One region of the Halomonas sp. BLK-85 genome, then DNA from elsewhere that is predicted to be linked to it. Evidence: predicted binding sites of a transcription regulator. Region 1 holds the regulator's gene; the other holds the start of a gene.

Evidence for each region. Region 1 encodes PhoB, which activates phosphate uptake and scavenging genes when phosphate is short. Its sites were predicted from a motif close to TGTCATANNNNTGTCANA; they were not measured.
Region 2: a site for PhoB is predicted at 4,753-4,770, ahead of LL947_RS00365 (choice-of-anchor I family protein). Genes of this name have one in related genera too.

What each region holds. Positions count from the first base shown of each region.
Region 1 covers NZ_CP087731.1:3,080,316-3,091,043, reverse strand. The annotation lists gene LL947_RS14175 (hydrogen peroxide-inducible genes activator) at 40-969, shown strand; gene recG (ATP-dependent DNA helicase RecG) at 966-3,044, shown strand; gene yccS (YccS family putative transporter) at 3,051-5,237, opposite strand; gene LL947_RS14160 (hypothetical protein) at 5,417-5,773, opposite strand; gene LL947_RS14155 (HU family DNA-binding protein) at 5,773-6,045, opposite strand; gene LL947_RS14150 (NAD(P)/FAD-dependent oxidoreductase) at 6,164-7,384, opposite strand; gene LL947_RS14145 (chorismate--pyruvate lyase family protein) at 7,611-8,114, shown strand; gene ubiA (4-hydroxybenzoate octaprenyltransferase) at 8,193-9,083, shown strand; gene phoB (phosphate regulon transcriptional regulator PhoB) at 9,177-9,863, shown strand; gene phoR (phosphate regulon sensor histidine kinase PhoR) at 9,866-10,728, shown strand, end outside.
Region 2 covers NZ_CP087731.1:77,910-88,637, forward strand. The annotation lists gene LL947_RS00350 (glycine cleavage T C-terminal barrel domain-containing protein) at 1-644, shown strand, start outside; gene LL947_RS00355 (OsmC family protein) at 671-1,126, shown strand; gene LL947_RS00360 (acyl-CoA synthetase) at 1,141-2,838, shown strand; gene LL947_RS00365 (choice-of-anchor I family protein) at 2,980-4,659, opposite strand; gene LL947_RS00370 (DUF4197 domain-containing protein) at 4,915-5,634, shown strand; gene LL947_RS00375 (ankyrin repeat domain-containing protein) at 5,680-6,234, opposite strand; gene LL947_RS00380 (hypothetical protein) at 6,293-6,631, opposite strand; gene LL947_RS00385 (NAD(P)/FAD-dependent oxidoreductase) at 6,646-8,031, opposite strand; gene LL947_RS00390 (DsrE family protein) at 8,377-8,850, opposite strand; gene LL947_RS00395 (rhodanese-like domain-containing protein) at 8,928-9,545, opposite strand; gene LL947_RS00400 (ZIP family metal transporter) at 9,670-10,413, opposite strand; gene LL947_RS00405 (protein tyrosine phosphatase family protein) at 10,487-10,728, opposite strand, start outside.

The sequences.
Region 1 (10,728 bases):
GACACCAGTGACTGCCACGAGAGGATGCCACTGCGCTTTATGACTTTAACAGAACTGCGTTATATCGTAACCCTTGCCCAGGAACGTCATTTTGGACGGGCTGCAGAGCGCTGCCACGTCTCTCAGCCAACGCTTTCGGTGGCGGTCAAGAAGCTTGAAGAAGAGCTCGACGCGGCTCTGTTCGAGCGTTCCAAATCCAATGTTCAGGTCACCCCGCTGGGGGAAAAGATCATTGCTCAGGCGCAGCAGGTACTGGAACAAAGCAGCCAGATCTATACCATGGCCAGCGCCGGTAAAGATCAGCTCGCCAACCCCCTGCGTATTGGTGCCATCTATACCATAGGGCCCTATCTTTTCCCTCACCTGGTGCCGGCCCTGGCCGATGCCGCGCCGCAGATGCCACTGTATATAGAAGAAGGGCTGACCGGCACCCTGCGTGCCAAGCTGCGCAGCGGGGAGCTGGACGTCATCATTGTCGCGCTGCCGTTCAATGAAACCGATGTCGTCACCCGGCCTATCTATGAAGAGCAATTCGAAGTCCTGATGCCCGCCAACCACCCTTGGGTCGAGCGCACGACCATCTACAAGGAAGACCTGCTCAAGGAGCGGTTGTTGCTTCTCGGCGAGGGCCACTGCTTTCGCGACCAGATTCTTGAAGCCTGTCCGGCGATTACCCATAAGTTAAACAGCCCCAATAACACTCTTATCGCCGAAGGGGGATCACTGGAAACCATTCGTCATATGGTGGCGTCGCGGCTAGGCATTACCGTCCTGCCGCAGTCTGCGCTGGGGACTGACAGCTACGGCAATACCCTGCTGATCAGCCGTCCCTTTGCACCTCCGGCGCCTACCCGCTCGGTCGCAATTGCCTGGCGCGCCAGTTTTCCAAGGCCCAAGGCGATTGATGCCTTGATTCAGGCGATTGCCCAGTGCCGTAAACCCCTTTGTGAGACGGGTCAGCCGTCATGAGTGGCCTGGACGCGTCAGTCACGGCACTGAAAGGCGTCGGCGAAGCCCTGGCGTTGAAACTGGCGCGACTGGGTATAGAGAAGATCAGTGACCTGCTGTTCCATCTCCCGCTGCGCTATCAGGATCGTACCCGGCTGACGCCGATCGGCAGCCTGCATGCCGGTCAGGAAGCGGTGATAGAAGGCGAGATCACAGCCAGCGATGTGGTGAAAGGACGGCGTCGCAGTCTGCTCATCCGGCTGAGTGATGGTAGCGGTATTCTGAGTCTGCGGTTCTTTCATTTTGCGCCCGCCCAGCAGCAGCAATTGCGCCCTGGCGTGCGGCTGCGTGCCTTCGGAGAGGCTCGGGCCGGTGCAACGGGGTTGGAGATCTATCATCCTGAATATCGTTTAACCAGTACGGGAGCCGCGCCGGTTGAAGAGTATTTCACGCCTATCTATCCGACGACCGAAGGGCTCAATCAACCGCGTTTGCGGGCGCTGACCCAAGAAGCGCTGGGCCGGCTGGATGCCCACCCTGAGGCCCTGCCGGATGTCATTCCGGCGCCACTTCTGGCGCGCTTCAAGCTGCCCGGCCTGCATGCCAGTTTGCATCTTCTGCACCAACCGCCGCCGGAGATTGATCTGGAGCAGCTGACGCAAGGCCAGCACCCTGCCACCCGGCGGCTGGCGCTGGAGGAATTGCTCGCCCACCAGCTGAGCCTGCGAGAGGTACGCCTGCGTATCCAGTCAGACGGTGCTCCCGTGCTGCCCACTGGGCGCAATCTGCAGATGCGGTTTCTCGCCCAGCTGCCTTTTGCCCTGACGGGCGCTCAGGGGCGGGTGATTGAAGAAATAGGCCTGGATCTGGCCCGCCCGGCCCCCATGCTACGTCTGGTGCAGGGGGATGTGGGTTCCGGCAAGACGGTGGTGGCGGCCATGGCAGCCCTGTCGGCGCTGTCGGGCGGTTGCCAGGCGGCCATGATGGCGCCCACTGAACTGCTTGCAGAGCAGCACTACCAGGCTTTCAAGGGCTGGTTCGAACCGCTGGGCATTGAGGTTGCCTGGCTGGCGGGCAAGCTCAAGGGCAAGGCGCGGCTGGATACCAAGGCAGCGATTGCCGACGGACGTGCGCGGATGGTGGTGGGTACCCATGCCCTGTTTCAGGAAGACGTTACCTTCCAGCGTCTGGGGTTGGCGATTATTGATGAGCAGCACCGCTTTGGTGTCCACCAGCGCCTGGCGCTGCGTGAAAAGGGCGCGGGTGGAGGCCTGACGCCCCATCAGCTGATCATGACCGCCACGCCGATTCCGCGCACTCTGGCGATGAGCGCCTACGCCGACCTGGACGTATCCCTCATTGACGAATTGCCGCCGGGGCGCACACCGGTCAAGACAGTGGTCATTTCCGATGAACGTCGGCCGGACGTGGTCGCGCGTATTCGGTCGGCCTGTCGCGATGGGCGTCAGGCCTACTGGGTGTGTACCCTGATTGAGGAGTCTGAGGCGCTGCAATGCCAGGCAGCTGAAGTCAGCCGTGACGAGCTGACGGAATCTCTCCCGGAGTTGGCGATTGGACTGGTTCATGGCCGTATGAAGGCCGCTGAAAAAGCCGAGGTCATGGCGGCCTTCAAAGCGGGCGAGCTGGATTTGCTGGTAGCCACCACCGTGATTGAAGTGGGGGTGGATGTCCCCAATGCCAGCCTGATGATTATTGAAAACCCTGAACGGCTGGGGCTTTCCCAGCTGCACCAGCTGCGTGGCCGAGTGGGGCGTGGCAGTACCGAGAGTTTCTGTGTGCTGCTCTATCACCCCCCGCTATCCAAAAGCGCCCGCGAACGGTTGGGCGTGATGCGCGATACCAACGACGGCTTTCAGATTGCTGAAAAGGATCTGCAGATTCGTGGTCCGGGCGAAGTGCTGGGTACTCGCCAGACCGGTCTGGCGCAGATGAAGATTGCCGACCTGGAGCGCGATGGTGACCTGCTTGACAGGGTGAGCGCCCTGGCCCGGGAGCTACAGGGCGACCCGCATGTCAGTGCGGTGCTGGTACGCCGCTGGCTGGGCGAAGCCGCCGGGCGCTACGGGCAGGTATGAATCCCTTCAATGACGGCCGGGGGAGGCGCTCGCCGTCAACCGGTTGGCCACATCCACAATAGGAGGCAGCTGGGTGGCAATCAGGCGCAGTTGGCTTTGTACCGGACGATACAGATTGGCTGCTTTGGCTTGCGGGGCTGATGGCTCATCGAGATGTTCAAGCAGTCGCTCTATATCGCTATCTATCGCACCGCATGGCGTACCAGATTCCAGCTGCCCCGCTATATAGTCCATCAGGGCGCTGATGCGTTTGGCGACAGGAATGGATTGGGCGTCATCCTCATCGTCGGTCATACGGTGGCGATGTGCGCCCAGAGCGGACAGGTGACTGAGCAGTATGTTCGACAGCAGCAGAAAACGCAGCCCGCTGTCTGCATCCTGGCGGCGGTAGTGGCCTGGCTCGTGGAGCATGTTGTTCACCTGGCTGGAAAAGGCCGCATCGCTGTTGTGGGCATTGCGCCTAGCCAGTCGGTAGCTGAGGTCATCCTGCTTGCCGGTGGCATACTGCTGAATGATCTCATCCAGATAGTGGCGGTGACTGGTCATCACCCGGGCAGCGGTCCGGTAGAGTTTGCGTCCCTGCCAGTCAGGGAAGATAAAGAAGATCGCCAACGCGGCAATAAAGGCGCCAATCAGGGTATCGAATAACCGCGGCCAGATCAGGTCAAAGCCGTCGCCTACCTGATTGAAGCCGCACAGCACCAAGAGGGTGATCGAAGCCGTGGCCACCATATAGTGTTTTTCTCGGGTGGCAAAAAATGCCACCCCGGCCGCAACGGCCACCAGGCTTTGGACCGCTGCCTGGGGAAACAGGCTGATCAATGCCCAGCCCACGATAAGCCCGAGGACTGTGCCGGTAATGCGCTTGAACAGGAAACGTTTGGTCGTCGCAAAGTTGGGCCGACAGACGAATAGTATGGTCAACAGTATCCAGAAGCCCTGTTCCGGGTCCAGCCACTGAAGCAGTAAAAAGCCCGCGACCAGCGCAACTGATAGCCGTATGGCATGGCGAAAAGTGGGGGAACCCAGGGTGAGGTTGAGGCGTATACGCTGCCAGGCTTCTTTCAGGGTGCCCGGCGAGCGGTCAAACAGGGCAGTGTCCTGGCGTGGCTGGCGGGTGGCCGGGTTGTGGGCGCTGGCAATCTGCTTTTCGAGGGTGGTCAGGTTATCTGCTAGCGCATTCAGCGGCTGCATCAAGGGGCGCCATTCGGGCCTGTCCTGGTGGCGCAGGTTGTCAATCGAGGCACGCAGGTCGGTCAACGCTTCCTCGCTCTGGCGGTGATCAAAGGGGCGGTTGAGCAGCAGTGACCTGGCCAGGCGGCGACAGGCAAGCCCTTGCTGATCCAGCAGCCGCTGGCAGCGAAACAGGACGTCGTGGTGAAAAAAGGTTTCGGTCAGGGCAGTGTAGGGGTAGTGGGTCGAGCTGGCTCGCTCGTGAATATCCTGAGCGATGAAGTAGACCTGCAGATAACGGTTCAGCTTGCGGCTGCCGCGTTGACCTTCCATGCGCCTCAGCAGCATGTCCTTGGCCTGATTCAAGGCTTCCACGACCACGCCATTCTGGCGTGCCAGGGCCATCCGGCGCGCCTCGATATCCACGCCGCGCACCGGCTCAAAGAGTTCAGCTTTCAGCATCAGGTATTTGCCCAAGGCTTTATACAGGCGCGCCATACTGAGCTTGACCGGCTGACGGGAAAACAGCGCGCACCAGATCACTGAAATCAGCCCGTACCAGGCAGCCCCCACCCACAGCAATAGCTGTCGCAGCGTGACATCACCATCCACGCCGCCGTGCTGCTCGATATTGATCATGGAGTAGATCGACAGAATCAGGGTGGCAGAAGCGATGGTGGCGTAGCGCTGGCCAATGGCCCCGAGCATGATCAGGCCAAAGGTAGCACCTGCCAGCCATAACGCCATCAACCATGGCCAGGGAAAGATCCAGCGAATGATCCAGGACACCAGTGCAAAGCAGGCAAGCGTGACGAGCAGTGCCTGCAGCCGACCCTGCCAACTGTCGTCGGTTTCGGCCAGGGCGCTGGCAATGATGCCCAGAAACAGTGGGATAACAAAGCCGATGTCGCCCCATACCGCTATCAGTGCCAAGGCGCCACTGAATGCCACAAATACCCGCAGGCTGTAGGCAAACTTATCCAGTGTCCAAAGACGACGTAGCGACAGGGTAATGGGCATGAGGCGGTAAGCTGGACTCCATGGACAGGGCAATAGCGTCGGGTGATAAGCGGTGATTGCCAACAACCAGAACAACAGTATAGGAGAGATAACAGGCTGATCACCACGCCGTCATCAGTCAGCGGCGTAGTGGGTGAACTCACTGTTACGGGCCAGAGCCTATGATCGATCGAGTAGTGTTACAGATGCTTAAGTAAGGATTGTAATCGGGTCATGTCGCCAGTATCACCAACTACCCTGACCTTGTTGGCCATCATACCCTCGAGAAAGGCCTGCTGTGTCGGCTTTCTTAAAATCTTGAGCGCGGTGTCAGCGTCTGCAAAGCGCAGCTCCAAGTCAAGATCAACCGGCAGGCCGCGGGCGGAGGTGATGCCTTCGGGTGACATCCGATAGTAACGGCAAATGCTGAGATCTTCGGTGGCCACACCCCAATCCAGCCGGCGCATGCGCTCAAGCTTTTCGCGAAAACGCGGCTTGCGACGCAAGGCACGTTTTAGCAACAGGCTCAATAACCACAGCACCAGCTTGAGTTTCATCAGGAAACGGCATCCTTGAGGGCCTTGCCCGGCTTGAAGGCAACATTCTTGCTGGCCGGAATCTCCAGCGGGGCGCCAGTCTGGGGGTTCTTGCCAGTGCGTGCAGCACGCTCGCGCACAGTAAAGGTGCCAAAACCGATCAGCGCAACGTCGTCACCCTTGGCAACGCTGTTGGTGATCTCGTCGAGAACGACGTTCAATACCTGGCCGGCTTTTTCCTTGGACATATCAGCATTCTGGGCAATCGCGGCCGCGAGTTCAGGTTTGCGCATTATCAGTCTCCATAGAAGTGGTCAGAATAGACAGATCAAACGGTAGTGGAATTTGACCTTAAAAAACAGCGCTCAAGTGTCATATTGTGTTTCGCTAAAACCCTGCGTTTGACCTTCACTAGCCTAGCAGTGGAGGTGCCACTCTGGAAAGTGCCACCTTTTGACGTACGCAATTGCCTGTCAACGCAAAGCCGAGCAGTTGATCACTGGCGTCCTTTGCCAGCGCCGTCATGTTGTGACCGTCGGCATCGATTGTCCAGTGGGTTGGCGTGCTCTGGGGCGGGTAGGCAACCACCGGCAGGAGCGGGGTTTTGACCAGTACCGGCCAGGTACCGAAGTGAACCGGAGTCGGCGTGCCGGCCAGTGTGGTGGCCAGCACCTGGGCACTGGCCTGTAGCGGTTGTACATACATGGCGTTCACGCCCTCAACACAGGCTACATCTCCCAGTGCATAAATATCAGGGTGGCTGGTTTGCAGGGTGCGGTTAACGGTAATGCCCCGGGGTGTCACTTCCAGCCCGGCAGCTTCGGCAAGGGAAGTACGTGGCGCCAGGCCAGTGGCCAACAAGACAATATCAGCATCGATACGGGTATTGCCGGTTGTGCTGCCCGAGGAGGCAGGCGCCAGCGTAAGACGAACCTCACCGCCGTCGTGGCAGGTGATATCGTGCAGGTTTTGCTCAAGCGCCAATCTGATCCCCGCTGTGCTGAAGGCCTCTGCCAGGGCGTGCCCAAGGCGTTCTGGCAGCAGACGCGGCAAGGGGGCACGCTCCGGCGCAATCAGGGTGACCTGGTGTCCGCCAGCGTGGAGGTCGTTGGCAAACTCGCAACCGACAAGCCCGGCGCCAATAATCGCCACCCGGGCTGGAGCATCACCCAGGGCCGCGTGGAAGCGACGGTAGTCGTCAAGGTCGTTGATAGTGAAGCAGCGTGATGCACAGGCATCCGGTAGCTGAAATGGCATACGCGGAGCGGCTCCCGTGGCCAGTACCAGGGTACGGTATGCGAGACGCTGCGGTGTTGGCTGGCCGCCTGGAGTGTCATGGTCTGGCTGAAGGGTTAGCTGGTGAGCCTCGGGGTCGATGGCCGTGACCGGGCGGTTGGCCAGTACCCTGGCGTTGAGTTCCTCGGCCAGTGCATCCGCATTGCGTTGGGCAAGCCGGGCAGGCGGCAGGCCCTTGGCAAAACCGGTTGAAAGCAGCGGTTTGCTGTAATCGTCACCGCTATCGCTGCTGATCAGGGTGATCGAACGGGTATCTCCTGCACGGCGTAATGCTCGGGCCAGGCCAATACCTGCCATGCCAGTACCCACAATCACTAAATCGGCGTCAGTTGACATACTGTTCCCTGTTGAAGTGGTGTTATCAGGGCGTTATCGCGCCCATGGCATCAAGTCTCATCATGGTACACTAGCGCTTGCATGGCGGGGTCTATCAAGGCGATTGATCAACTTGGTTAATCGGCACCGCTGATCATTGATCCTAAAGAGTCAGATTTTGAACGCAACGCTTTCAAGACATGCCCTCACACTGCCGCCACCCGAGCCGGAACTGCCTGTTCGCTGGATGCCTGCACCAGCGGCTCGTCCCGGCATGTCGGTTTTCTGGTGGCGCTGGGTGGCGTCGACGGATTCCTTGACGGCACGCCTGATCAATGCAGGCAAGGGGCGGCGTTTTCGCGTCAGGGTGCTGCGCCAGGGGGTAGGTTACCCCAGCGTGGATGAAGCCAGAGCGCTGGCGCTGCCCCTCAGGCGGTATGCCTGGCTGCGCGAAGTAGCCTTGTGTCTGGACGATATACCCTGGGTGGTAGCGCGCTCGGTGGCTCCCCTTGATCAACTGCATGGCCAGCGTCTGGACAGGCTTGGAGATCGCTCGCTGGGCAGCTGGCTGTTTCAGCAGGCCGATCTGCGGCGCGGGCCGATCGAGGTGACTCGCCATGCGCCGCGCTTTGTGGCGGCCAGCGGCCTGTGGGGGCGGCGGTCATGTTTTTCCCACACCGGTATGTCCCTGCTGGTACAGGAGTATTTTCTGACTGCCATGGCAGATGCACTGGAAGGCCCTTCACGCTAGGCTATCAGGTTCAGGTCTTTGGCTGCCCAGGCGTTTGAGTACCCGGGTCAGGCACGCACACTTTTTAATGGAGTCAGCATGGATCGTTCACTTCTGCGTCCCGGTGGGCTTGCCCGCCTGACGGATTTTCTGCAGCTTACCCGGCTTGATCGTCCGATTGGCACCTGGCTGCTGATGTGGCCAACCCTGTGGGCTCTGTGGCTGGCAGCCGGGGGCGTGCCTGAGCGCTCATTGCTGTTGATTTTTGTTGGCGGCGTGTATGCCATGCGTGCTGCAGGCTGCGTGATCAATGATTACGCAGACCGGCATTTTGACGGTCATGTCAAGCGCACCAAAACCCGCCCATTGGCGAACGGGCGCATCAGTGAGCGCGAAGCTCAGCTGCTGTTTGTAGGGTTGGTAGCGGTGGCCTTTGTGCTGGTGCTGTTCACCAACCTGTTTACGATTCTGTTATCAATTGGTGGGGTCGTGCTGGCGTCTGTCTATCCTTTCATGAAGCGTTATACCCATTTCCCGCAGGTGGTGCTGGGGGCGGCGTTTTCCTGGGCGATCCCCATGGCCTGTGGCGCAGTGCTGGGTTATGTCCCCCTGGAAGGCTGGCTGCTGTTTTGCGCTAACCTGCTGTGGACGGTGGCCTACGACACCGAATACGCCATGGTAGATCGTGATGATGACCTGAAAATCGGCATCAAGTCGACGGCGGTGCTGTTTGGCCAGGCTGACCGCTTGATCATTGGCCTGCTGCAACTGGCAACACTGGGCCTTCTGGCAACGGTTGGCTGGCGGCTGGGGCTGGGTGGGTTTTTCTGGCTGGGGCTGATTGCCATGGCGGCGACCTTTGCGCACCAGCAGGTTTTGATCCGTCAGCGCGAGCGTGAACGCTGCTTTCAGGCCTTTCTCAATAACCACTGGTCGGGGCTATTGGTATTTGCTGGCATTGTGCTCAGTTTATGGCCCACGGGGGCTTAAACCCGCGTTAATCGGCCTTTTGTCATCTTAATGTCATCAACTCATGGTGAGATCGTCATGGAAATGTCTTGTTTAACACCTTGAGGCTTTGGAATGACCGCCAAGACCGTTTTGATTGTCGATGATGAAGCGTCTATCCGTGAAATGATTGCGGTAGCGCTGGAAATGGCTGACTATCGTGTGCTTGAAGCGGACAACGCCCAGGATGCCCACGCCATGGTGGTCGATCATCAGCCTGATCTGCTCTTGCTTGACTGGATGATGCCAGGCACCAGCGGAATCGAGCTGGCGCGGCGGCTCAAACGTGAGGAATCCACCGCTGAAATGCCGATCATCATGCTGACGGCCAAAGGCGAGGAAGACAACAAGATCCAGGGTCTGGAAGCCGGTGCTGACGATTACATCACCAAGCCTTTCTCACCGCGCGAGCTGGTCGCCCGGCTAAAGGCGGTCTTGCGGCGTACCACACCGCGTGGTGTGGAAGATCCGATCGAAATCGAAGGCTTGCTGCTTGACCCGGTCAGCCACCGCGTCAGTGCTTATGGCAAAGCCGTGGATATGGGCCCTACCGAGTATCGTCTGCTACAGTTCTTCATGACCCATCAGGAGCGTGCCTACACCCGTAGCCAGCTACTGGATCAGGTCTGGGGGGGCAATGTGTACGTGGAAGAACGCACCGTGGATGTACACATTCGCCGCTTGCGCAAGGCGTTAATTGATCACCATCACCTGATTCAGACGGTGCGTGGAACCGGCTATCGTTTCTCTGCACGGGGGTAAGGGTGCGTCTGTGGAGCCGTGAAATATGGCGTTTAATCTGGTTGAGTGCCCTGGGCTTTGTGCTGGGGGCGATTGTCGGCAGCGCAGGCTTTGGGCTGGCGCTTGGCCTGGCCGCCTGCCTTGGCTACCACCTTTATCAGTTGCGTGCCCTGTATCGATGGCTGACCCTGCATCCCCATGACGAGCCGCCCGCTGCCGCCGGCCTTTGGGGCGAGCTGTTTGATCGGCTGTATCGCTATCAGAAAGGTCAGCGGATTACCCAGAATCGCCTGCGCGCTACCCTGGGGCGCATCCAGGAATCCTCCGAAGCCATGCGCGACAGCGTGGTGATGCTCGATAGTCACGGTGACCTTGAGTGGTGGAACAGCGCCGCCGCCAAAATGCTGGGTCTGAAGACTGCTCAGGACCGTGGCCAGCATATTACCAACCTGCTGCGTGATCCGCGTTTTGTGGGCTACTTTAACGCCCGTGACTATGGCGAACCGCTGACCCTGGCATCGCCCATCGACGAGCGGCGCATCCTGCAATACCAGATTACCCTCTACGGTGACGATGAACGTCTGGTGATGGCCCGCGATATTACCCGCTTGCATCGCCTTGAGCAGATGCGTCGCGATTTTGTTGCCAACGTCTCCCACGAGTTGCGCACGCCGCTCACCGTCCTGGCCGGGTACCTGGAGACTTACTCCGACCTGGCCGAGCAGTTGCCGCCACGCCTGGGCCGCAGTATTGGTCAGATGCAGGCCCAGACCACCCGGATGCAGAACCTGGTCGATGACCTTTTACTGCTGTCGCGCCTGGAAATTGATCAGGGCGGCGACGATCACGCGCCGATTGACGTGCATGCCCTGCTGCATAAAGTTGC
Region 2 (10,728 bases), 140 kb from region 1:
TGTTTGGTGAAAGCATCATGGATCTGCGCTATTACTGGCTGCGCGAGGTGGAACTGGACGGTATCCCGATGATCGTTTCCCGTACGGGGTGGTCCAGCGAGTTAGGGTATGAAATCTACCTGCGTGATGGCAGCCGGGGTGATGAGCTGTGGGAAAAAATCATGGCGGCGGGCCAACCCTTCGGGCTTCAGCCCGGCCATACCTCGACTATTCGCCGAATTGAAGGCGGCATGCTGTCCTATCATGCCGATGCCGATATTCATACCAACCCCTATGAAGTGGGCCTGGGTCGTCTGGTGGATTTGGAAATGGAAGCAGACTTTATCGGCAAGGCGGCGCTCAAGCGCATCCAGCAGGACGGGGTTCGCCGCAAGCAGGTGGGTCTGTGCATTGATGGTGTGGAGCCGTTGAGCAGGCCGAATAGTGATTTCTGGCCGATTGACTGCCAGGGTAAAACAGTGGGCAAGGTGACCTCTGCAGTCCATTCCCCGCGTCTGGCACGCAACATTGCATTGGCCATGGTGGATATCGACTATGCCGACATTGGCACCCAGGTGGAAGTGATGATCGCAGGGGAACCGGTGCAGGCTATTGTGGCTGAAAAGCCGTTTTATGACCCTAAAAAGCAGCTGGCCGCGGCCTGAATGTAGTCATCGGAAAGGAAAACTGTATGTCAGCACTCTCTATCGAACTCGAATGGACACGCAATGCCGATGAACTGACACCGGGTGCCTATGCCAATGCGCATCGAATTGACTATAACGATGACACCGCGGTAATGGTAGACGCGGCCCCGGACTGGGGAGGGCATCCGGCCAATACCAACCCGGAACAGGCCCTGGCGGCGGCACTTTCCAGCTGTCATATGATGACGTTTCTGGCGCTGGCGGCGAAGGCAGGCTGGCCGGTTGCCCGCTATCATGATCAGGCAACTGCCGAGCTTGGCAAGAATGCCAAAGGGCAGATGTCGGTCACCCGTATCGACCTGCACCCACACGTCCATTTTGACGCGGGTTTTGAGGTGGATGACGCAGAACTGGACAAGATGCAACAACGCGCGCACCGTTACTGCTTTATTGCCAATACCCTGGCCAGCGATGTTGCCATCGGTATCCAGTCACGTTAAGGACAGCCGCGCCTATGAACAATCATTACAATAATAATGATCGCCAGGCCTCGCATACGGCCGGGAAAGCCCCTAACCCGTATAACCAGGGGCTGGATCGCAACCCGGCCAACTTCCAGCCGCTGACGCCGCTGCAGTTTCTGGAACGCGCTGCCAGCGTCTTCCCTGAGCATATTGCAATCGTGCATGGTCGCCTGCGCCGTAACTATGCAGATTTCTATGCCCGCTCCCGCCAACTGGCATCAGCGCTTACCGAGCGCTATGCCATTGGCCGCGGCGATACGGTCAGCGTAGTGTTGGCCAACACGCCGGAAATGCTGGAATGCCATTACGGTGTGCCGATGTGCGGTGGCGTATTACACTCGATCAATACCCGCCTGGATGCGGCGACGATTGCCTTTCAGCTTGATCATGCCATGTCGAAAGTGGTGATTGCCGATCGCGCTTTCATGGTGTTGGTGAAAGAGGCACTGGCGTTGGCCTCTGTCAGGCCTGTACTGATTGAGGTCAATGACCCTGAAGACGATTCGCCCCTTTCCTCTGCTGAGCTGCCGGGCGATATCCCCGACTATGAAGACGTGATCGCCACCGGCAGCCCATACTTTGCCTGGCTGATGCCGGAAGACGAATGGGACGCGATTTCCATCAATTACACCTCGGGCACTACCGGCAACCCCAAAGGTGTGGTCTCTCATCATCGCGGTGCCTATCTGCTGGCGCAGGGCAATGCGCTGACCACGTCGATGCAGAAACATGCCGTCTACCTGTGGACGCTGCCGATGTTTCACTGCAACGGCTGGTGCTTCCCGTGGACACTTTCGGCGATTGTCGGTACTCATGTTTGCCTGCGTCAGGTGCGCGCCGAGCCCATCTGGGCAGCGCTGGCCGATGAAGGCGTCACGCACCTGTGCGGTGCGCCGATAGTGATGTCGCTGCTGATTGATACCCCTGAGGCCGAACGGCCTCCGTTGGACCGTCAGGTGCAGTTCTTTACTGCCGCTGCCCCGCCGCCCGAGCGGGTGCTGGCCAGCATGAACACCCTTGGGTTTGATGTCACTCACCTCTACGGCCTGACAGAAACCTATGGCCCTGCGGTGGTGAATGACTGGCACCTTGACTGGTCAGACTGCACCCAGGAGGAGCAGGCGCGGCTCAAGGCCCGCCAGGGCGTTCGCTACCTGCCGTTGGAACAACTGGAGGTGCTTGACCCGATCAGCAGCGAACCGGTTCCCCATGACGGTGAAACCCTGGGCGAGGTGATGTTCCGCGGCAACGTGGTGATGAAAGGCTACTTCCGCAACCCGGACGCCACGGCTGAGGCGTTTGCCAACGGCTGGTTTCATTCCGGTGACCTGGCGGTAGTGCACCCGGACGGCTATCTGCAGCTCAAGGATCGCACCAAGGATGTGATTATTTCTGGCGGCGAAAACATCTCGTCCATCGAGATTGAGGAAGTGCTCTATCGTCACCCCGCCGTCAGCGTGGCAGCTGTAGTCGCCATGCCCCATGAAAAGTGGGGGGAGACGCCTTGCGCCTTTATTGAGCTTACCCCCAACAGCGAGGCAGATGAAGGCACCTTACGGCAGTGGTGCCGCGACCACCTGGCGCCTTACAAGGTACCGCGTGAATTTGTGTTCGCCAGCATTCCACGCACCTCCACCGGCAAGATCCGCAAGGTCGCGCTGAGAGATCAAATGCGCGAACCTTCTTAGGCATTATTAAGTGCTTAGGCATTATTAAGTGCTAGGTAGTGTGAAATGCTTAGGTATTGTGAAAAGAGTAATGACCAAGCTAAAAAAGCCCCGAATCATCGGGGCTTTTTACTGCGAGCCTGCTAAGTGTCGTGTCACCACTTATCGTTGCGTAGTCTGATCGATGGCAAACACCGTGGTGGTGCCGCTGACTTCATTACCGACAATCAATAGCGGCCGACCGTCAGCATCCGGGCTCTTGTCGGCAGACACAAAATACAGGCCCTCTGCTCCAAGGTCAGTCTGGGTCAGCGCTTCAGGCTCGTTGGCAAGACTGAAATCACGGTGGTTGATGTAGTCCACCAGGGTGGTATCAGCCGGTGAAGTGATATCGTACATCATGATGCCACCGATCCTTTCCAGGCCGACAAAGGCATAGGTGCTATCATCAATGTGGCCGATCGCAATGCCTTCAGGCTCAGGGCCTTTGTCATCTGAACGTGCGTCAAAGCTGTCGTTTTCATCGTTGTTTGAATTGAAGTCATCCGGGAACATCGCCGCGATGGTTTCTTCCATCTGTGATCCAGTGTCGAAGACTTTCTTAAGGCCGTCAGCAGTCACCTGGAAAATGGACATGGAGCGTGCTCCATAGGCATACAGGGTGTCGTAAACGCACGCACGTTCAATATCCGTTGACAGGGCCGACGGGTCGCAGCCGTTACTCACACCCAATGTCGAGGTTACGCGCAGACGGCCAAGATTTTCTTCCTTCTGGAGAGTGTCAGCATCCGGGAAGGCAGTCGGGTCCAGTTGCAGGTCCTTGACCCGGAATTCCTCACTCCAGGCATCATAATCACGGGCATCACCTTCATTGGCGGTGACGACATACGTCTCGCCGTCGGTCTCGTAGACGCGAATCGTATCGGGCTGATAAACGCCCATGACTGGCCAGTGCTGGATGTTGATGGCGTCATCCCGGTTGCTGGCGTCGAGCCCCTTGCCCGACCAATCACCATCAGCGGACCAATCCTTGAAACCTAGTGGGAAAACATCGCTGACCGTTGCAGATGCGATATCGACAACCCCGATGGCATTGTTTTCCTGCAAAGAAATATAGGCGGTGCTGGAATCGGCGGAAACCTCTACCCATTCAGGTTCCATATCCTGGGCGGCACTGGCGCCTGGGCCAAAGATCCGCACACCTGCTTCACGCAGGGCATCTTCCTGGCCGTTAAACGCTTGAAAGTGGGCGTGACGAACGTCTGCCTGGGTCAGGTTTTCAATACCGACGGAAAGGTCAATGACCGAGACACTGCCTTCAGGGTCAATAGTATAGTCGTCATTGGGCTCGCCTTCGTTGGCGACGACGACGTAACGGCCGTCTGGTGAGAAGGTCAGGGCATCAGGAAGGGCGCCAGCTTCAACAAAGCTCAGGCGATTGCCGTTGGTGTCATAAAAAGCCACGACGCCGGGGTTCGTGGCTTCCTGGGCTTCTACCGCGATCGCGAGGGTGCCATTCATGACGGCAATACTGTTGGCGTCCGCCCCCAGGTCTGAAACATCAATGGTGGACACCCGTTTCAGACGGCTGGGATTGCTCATATCGAAAATATCAACTTGACCGCTGGCCGCGTTGATGACAAAGGTGCGCTCAGACGCTGGGTCAAACGCGGTAATTTCAGCGGCGCTTTCGTCAAAAACACCGCTTTGATAGTGACCAATGGCAGAAAGCGTATGCGCTTTGGTTGGCTGAGCAGAAACGTTAGCCTGGGCGTAACCGGCCACAAAAGCACCGTTGACAAGAGTGGCCAGAATAGCGGCGGCGAGAGGTTTGGGCTGCATAAAGGGAAATCCTCTATCAATCAACAGTGAAGGTCAGAGCGAGCGGCGAACACGCGTAAAGAGAGTGAATGCCGCAAAGTACTGTTAATACTCTATGCCGCTCAGATGACAGTCAGATGTCGCTATCTTTGCCATCTAATCAGGCAGCATCGATCGGTTTGTCAGCGAATGCGGGGATATAAATTTAGTGGTGCCTTTAGTAAGCAGCAATGTATTACTATGTTGCTTTTAAACTGGCTAATACAGGAAGGCAGAATGAAAAAATGGTTAGCACTGGCGGGCGTGATGGTGATTACCAGCGGTTGTCAGAATATGGATGCGATGGGGCCCTTGATGGATGCCGGCTCGCAAATGGGCGCTATGTCCGGCGAGAGTGAGGCGTCTCCTCTGGCCAGTGGTATCAAGCAGGCGCTGGCGCTTAGCTCAGAGCGGGCCAGCGACAACCTTTCCATGCCTGGCGCCTTCGATATACCGCTTCCTGGCCCTGGGCAGCAGATTGCCGATACCCTGCGCCAGTTGGGTATGGGGCAGTATGTCGACCCGGTGCAGAATGCCATGAATCGAGGGGCTGAACAGGCCGTGGCCGAAGCGGCACCGGTGTTCAAGACAGCGGTGCAGGAAATGAGTGTGGATGATGCCATGGGCATTATTCGCGGTGGCGATACCGCGGCTACCCAGTACTTCCGTGCCAATACGGAAGATGCCCTGCGTTCACGTTTCGCACCTATTGTGCAAAGCAACCTGGAACAGACGGGCTTTTATGATCAGTACCAGTCGATGTTGCAGGTCTACGATCAGCTACCCATGACCAACCTGCCGGAGATGGATCTGGAGCGCCATGTCGTTGATAACAGTATGGAAGCCCTGTTCAGTGAGATTGGCGCACAGGAAAGCCTGATTCGCCAGGACCCAGCGGGGCAGGGAAGCGCCCTGATCGGTCAGGCGTTCGGGCTGCTGGGTAATCAGTCCGAATAGATCGAACAGCGGTAAGCGACTTCGCCGGAGGTTGTCGGGGCGTTTTCAGGCTTCGTCAACCAGCAGTTTGACCATCTTGTCATGGCCTTCCAGGGCTGCCCAATGCAGGGCATTCTGGCCGTCCTGGTCGGCCAGCAGAGGGTCGGCGCCGTGGTCAAGCAAGGCGTTGGCCAGGCCAAGGTTATTTTGCTTGGCGGCCCATATCAGCGCTGTCCAACCCAGGTCGTCCTGATGATTGGGGTTGGCGCCTTTTTCCAGCAGGATGCTGGCGATGGCGGGCTGTTCGCTGACAACCGCAATCATCAAGGGCGTGTACTGGCTGTCATCCTGGTGCTCCAGGCTGGCGCCTGCCTGATAAAGCGCTTTGACCATAGCCATATTGCCCAGCGAGGCGGCTTTCATCAGCGGGGAAAATCCACAGTTATCGGCCATATCAAGGGCGGCGCCGCGTTTTATCAGAGCTTCAACGTCATCCTGCTGCTGTTTTTCCACGGCCAGAAAAAGTGCCGTGCGGCCGTAGTGGTCGCGCTGGTTGATATCGTGGGTGGCCAGTTGATACAGGCCGACAAGCATGGCGCCAACCAGTAAGGTTGACGCCATGCCTGCCAGCATTGGAAATTGCTGCAAAAATGCTTTGAAAGCTCTCATTAATGAGAACTTACTCGCGTTTTTCAATGAGAAGATAGCTTAAAGGATGCACGGTAAAGAAGGTAATGACCATAGTGGCGATCACGCCCCCTATGATGGCAACCCAGTCAAAAACGGTATCCACATAGCCTAACTCTGAGTTGGTAAACCACGGTATCCAGAACAGGGCAGAAAGACCCAGCGCAAGCGCCAGGAGCATTGCCACGATGCTATGATGTTGACTGAATTGATAGCCGCGTAGATAGGCAAACAGGTGTATCGCCAGAAAAATGGCAACTCCTCCCGCAATCAACCAGGCAAAGGGTGCCAGGGCATACATGAGAATGGTCATTGCACCGGTAAATGTCATAATACGATCTCCTGTCAGGCCTGGCCGTCAAGCACGGCATAATAAGCGGGTTGCAGCATGCGATCCTTCATGACCCAAGCCGCCCAGGATTCGTCTTTAGGGTCAATGAACGGGAAGGACGGCATAAAGGCAAAATTGTCGTCATAGCCAAATTCCACCAGCATGGCCTTACCAACACCCGTAATCAGCGGGCAGGAGGTATAGCCATCGTGGCGTGCCGTCAGGCTCTTGCCCTGAATGGCTGAAAGCAGGTTAGCTTCCACGACCGGTGCCTGTGCCTTGACGCTGGCGGCGGTCTTGTTGATGGGTGCACCGATAACATCACCAATGCCGAAAACTTCCGGGTACCGCTTGTGCTGCAGGGTGTGGATATCCACATCCAGCCATTCCCCCTGATGCGGCCCATCCTTGGCAATCAGGTCGCTTTGTTTGACGAAATCAGGCGCGCTCATGGGGGGCACAACGTGGATAAAGTCATAATCCGCGATAATGGTGGGTTTTCCCTGGTCATTATCGTCGCCTGCACGCAGGTCGTCAGGGACTGCAAGGCTGTCTTTCTCACCTTCAAAGGTAAACTCTGCCTGCTTGGCCTGTGGGTCAATAGCCGAAAGGCGATAATGGTGGCGGCGGTTGACGCCTTGCTCATCAAAGCGCTGTTTGACGAAGTCGTTGACCCAGGGTTGAGAAAAAAGCCCGCCTGTCGGGGACATGAAGTCAACATCAAACGCATCCCGATGACCACTTTCTTCCAGGTGTGTCAGTGTAGTGAAGGTCATTTTCAGCGGCGCGCCCGCGCATTTCACTGCCGTCGGGGCGGCGGTAAAAATGCCCTTGCCTTCACCCTTGTCGATCCAGCCCTTGATCGCCTGGCGGGTGCGGGTAGCTCCTTCGATACTGGCATAGACACTGCCAATACCGTGTTGCCCCACCAGATCGGGCGACATACCGTCAATCAGGTTGTAGTTAAGCTGCAGGCCGGTTGCAACTACCAGGTAGTCATAGTCCAGGCTCTCACCATTGGCCAGATCAACACGGCGGTTTTCGGCATCAATACCGGCGGCGTATTGACGTACCCAGTTAATACCTTGCGGGATGAAATCAGCGTTGGGGCGCATGGTCTTGTCTGGGCCCCATATGCCGGAGGCGACAAGCGTCCAGCCGGGCTGGTAGTGATGGGTATCGCGCGGTTCAATCAGGGTAATGGTGCCACCACGCAGACGGGTAGCAAGGCGGTTGGCCATGGCCATGCCTGACGCACCACCACCGACTACCACGATGCTTGCCTGAGTATCGATGGTATTGGCCTGCAGCGCGCTGGTGTAGAGCAGACCGCTGGCGCTGAGACCCGCGCCGGCCTTGAGCAGCTGGCGACGGCTGAGAGTGAAAGGGGAATTTTTCATAACGAGCTCCGAGATGTGTGCCTCGATGAAATTTGGTTATATTCTTATAATTAATATAGCGTTAATCCGGTCAGTCTGTCATCGTCATTTAGTCCAAAGGGCCGCAATACGACCGTTGACAGGCACTGGCCTTATAATTAACCACTGTTTAAATAAAATTAGCAATAGCTAATAATAAGGCATCGAGTAGCCTAAATTGAAAGAAATCAAAACAGAGTGTCGATGATGTGGGCGGGCAGATAGGCACGTTTAAGCGGGTAACCGTTTGGGGTAAATACCCGGCATGGGTGCCGGGCAATCATCAAGCGTGCTGGGTGTCCGTCCTTCGATATCCGGAAGTGACGATCAGAATTCGAAAACCGGAATGGCCGGGTCGCGCATCATTTCGGCCATCGGGCCTGGCGAAGCAACCCCGACACCTTCAAGAAGATCTTCTTCCTCATGATCGGTATTGGGAAGATAGATGGCGCAGACATCCACTGAAACGCCTTCGCCCATCATCATTTTAAGCAGGCCTTCCGGGGCGAGCTTTTCCATGGGGTTGCCGGGCGGCGTGTTGATGGGTGCTTCGCTGGCATAACCATCAACGGCCAGGTCACCGGCTGTATCGCACAGCAGAATGTGCAGGTCAGTGCCTTGCTGACGCATGGCATTGCCCAGGATCATGGCCATGCTCTGGGTTTCAATCGCATCGCTGGTCACAATCATCAGAGCCTGATCATCTGTCTCAGCGTGATCGCCATGGTTTTCGGCCAGGGCATGAGTAGAAAGGGCAGCAGTGGCTGCGAGAGTGGCGGTTGCAATCAGTGTAAGGCGCATAATGTCTCCAGTCGCTAAGTTGTGGTGCATGAACAATCAAAACACAGGGTGAAACAGATCAGGATTGATAAGTAAGTTTAATCTTCTGCGTGCCAGGCAACATCAGGGTCAACCGAATAGCTCCAGGGCAGATCAGAGTTGCGCCAACCATTGCGGGCACGAACACCCTCTGAATCGCCTTCGGCCAGCTTGCCGCCCTCAAAGCCATCGCTTACTGAGTAAACCTGAGAAAAGCCCATCTCGGTAATCGCATCAGCGGCAGGTGCACTGCGCGTGGCGCCCGAACGGCACATGACGATAATGGGGGTATCTTCCTCAGCGCCATGTTCTTCAAGAGCGCTACGGATCTGGGCGTCGAAATCGTTATTACGGCTGATCGGCCAGGTCTGGGCATCAGCATCAAACTGGGAGCGGTCAGCCAGTACCCAAGGCACATGAATGTCCGTAGGTTCGGCAGAACCGGTAAACTTGATCTCGATCGGGTCGCGTACATCAATCAAGAGTGCGTCGTCTTCCTGCTGGATCAGGTCATAGGCTTCCGCGGCGGTGACATACAGACCCAACTGGGTCTCACGGTAGGCAGAAGCGTCTTCTTCAGCCTGAGCGTTGGTACTCACCGCCATGGCGGAAACCAGCGCCAGTGGAATGGCAAAGCGAAAAATGGAATGTTGCGGTGTTTGACGACTATTTTTCATAGCTAATCCTTATAAGTAAATAACTATAACTTCAGGATAGCTGAGAATGACGTCTAACAAATGTGGTTTTTTGCCGCATAGGCAAAGGTCTCATGGAGCTGGGCAGTATCGTGTATGGAGTGCTTTAATGGATCGCATGCTGGAAGGCATACATAGCAAAAAATGCCAGCACAACGGTGGTGGCGACTGAGCTGGAAGGCGCATTTTCAAGGGCATCAGGGAGAATCTCCGAGAACACCATCCACATCATGGCGCCCGCTGCGAGGCCCAGCCCAATAGGCAGGAAGGGGGCAAACCAGGTCACAAACACAAAGGCCGGAATGGCCATCAGGGGTTGCGGCAAACTGGTGAAGATACTCCAGCCTGCTGCCTTCATAACGGACATACCCCGTGGAATCAGAATCAGGCTGATCGCTAACCCTTCAGGGATATTATGGATGGCAATGGCGGCACTGATAAACATGCCCAAGGACTCACCGCCGCCGTAAGAAACGCCGACGCCAACCCCCTCGGCAAAGGAGTGCATGGTCATGATGCCCAGTATCAGCAAGGCTTTGCGTGCATTGGCACCGTTGAGTTCACTCACATCAGGCGAACCACGCCGCTGAATACCCCAATCTGAAATAATGACCAATGCAAGGCCGATCGCCATGCCGGCAAGCGTTAACCAGGGGGCATCGCGGCTGCCTTCGCTGACCAGGCTATGGCTGGCGGCCAGCATCAGGCCGGCAGCCAGGGCATTGAACAGGCTCAGCCAGCGGGCACTGAAGGTTTTTACAAACAGAAAGGGCAATGCCCCAAGGCCAGTCGCCAGCGCGGTAATCAGGGCAGCGACAAACACAACCCATAGGGTGACATCGACCGACATGCAAATGCCCTCTCATTGGCTCAATCGTTGATACCCCGTCTGTATCGTGTTGTCACAAAGTGGTGGTGAGGTTTCAGCGTTGATGGGTGGCCGTCTGTTCAAGTAAAGCACGCCGCTCTTCGAGGTCGTGGCCGGCTTCACGCGCAGCGGTCAAGAGAGCAGGAATATCACAGCTGGCGGCCTGACTTTTTGAATGTGCCCAGAGGTGAACGGCACGCTTGCCACTCCGGCAGAAGGCCAGAATCGGCGTTGACAGGTCATCAAGGGCCTTGCCAAACGCGGCAATATCAGCCTCGCTGTAGTTGCCCGGCGTCA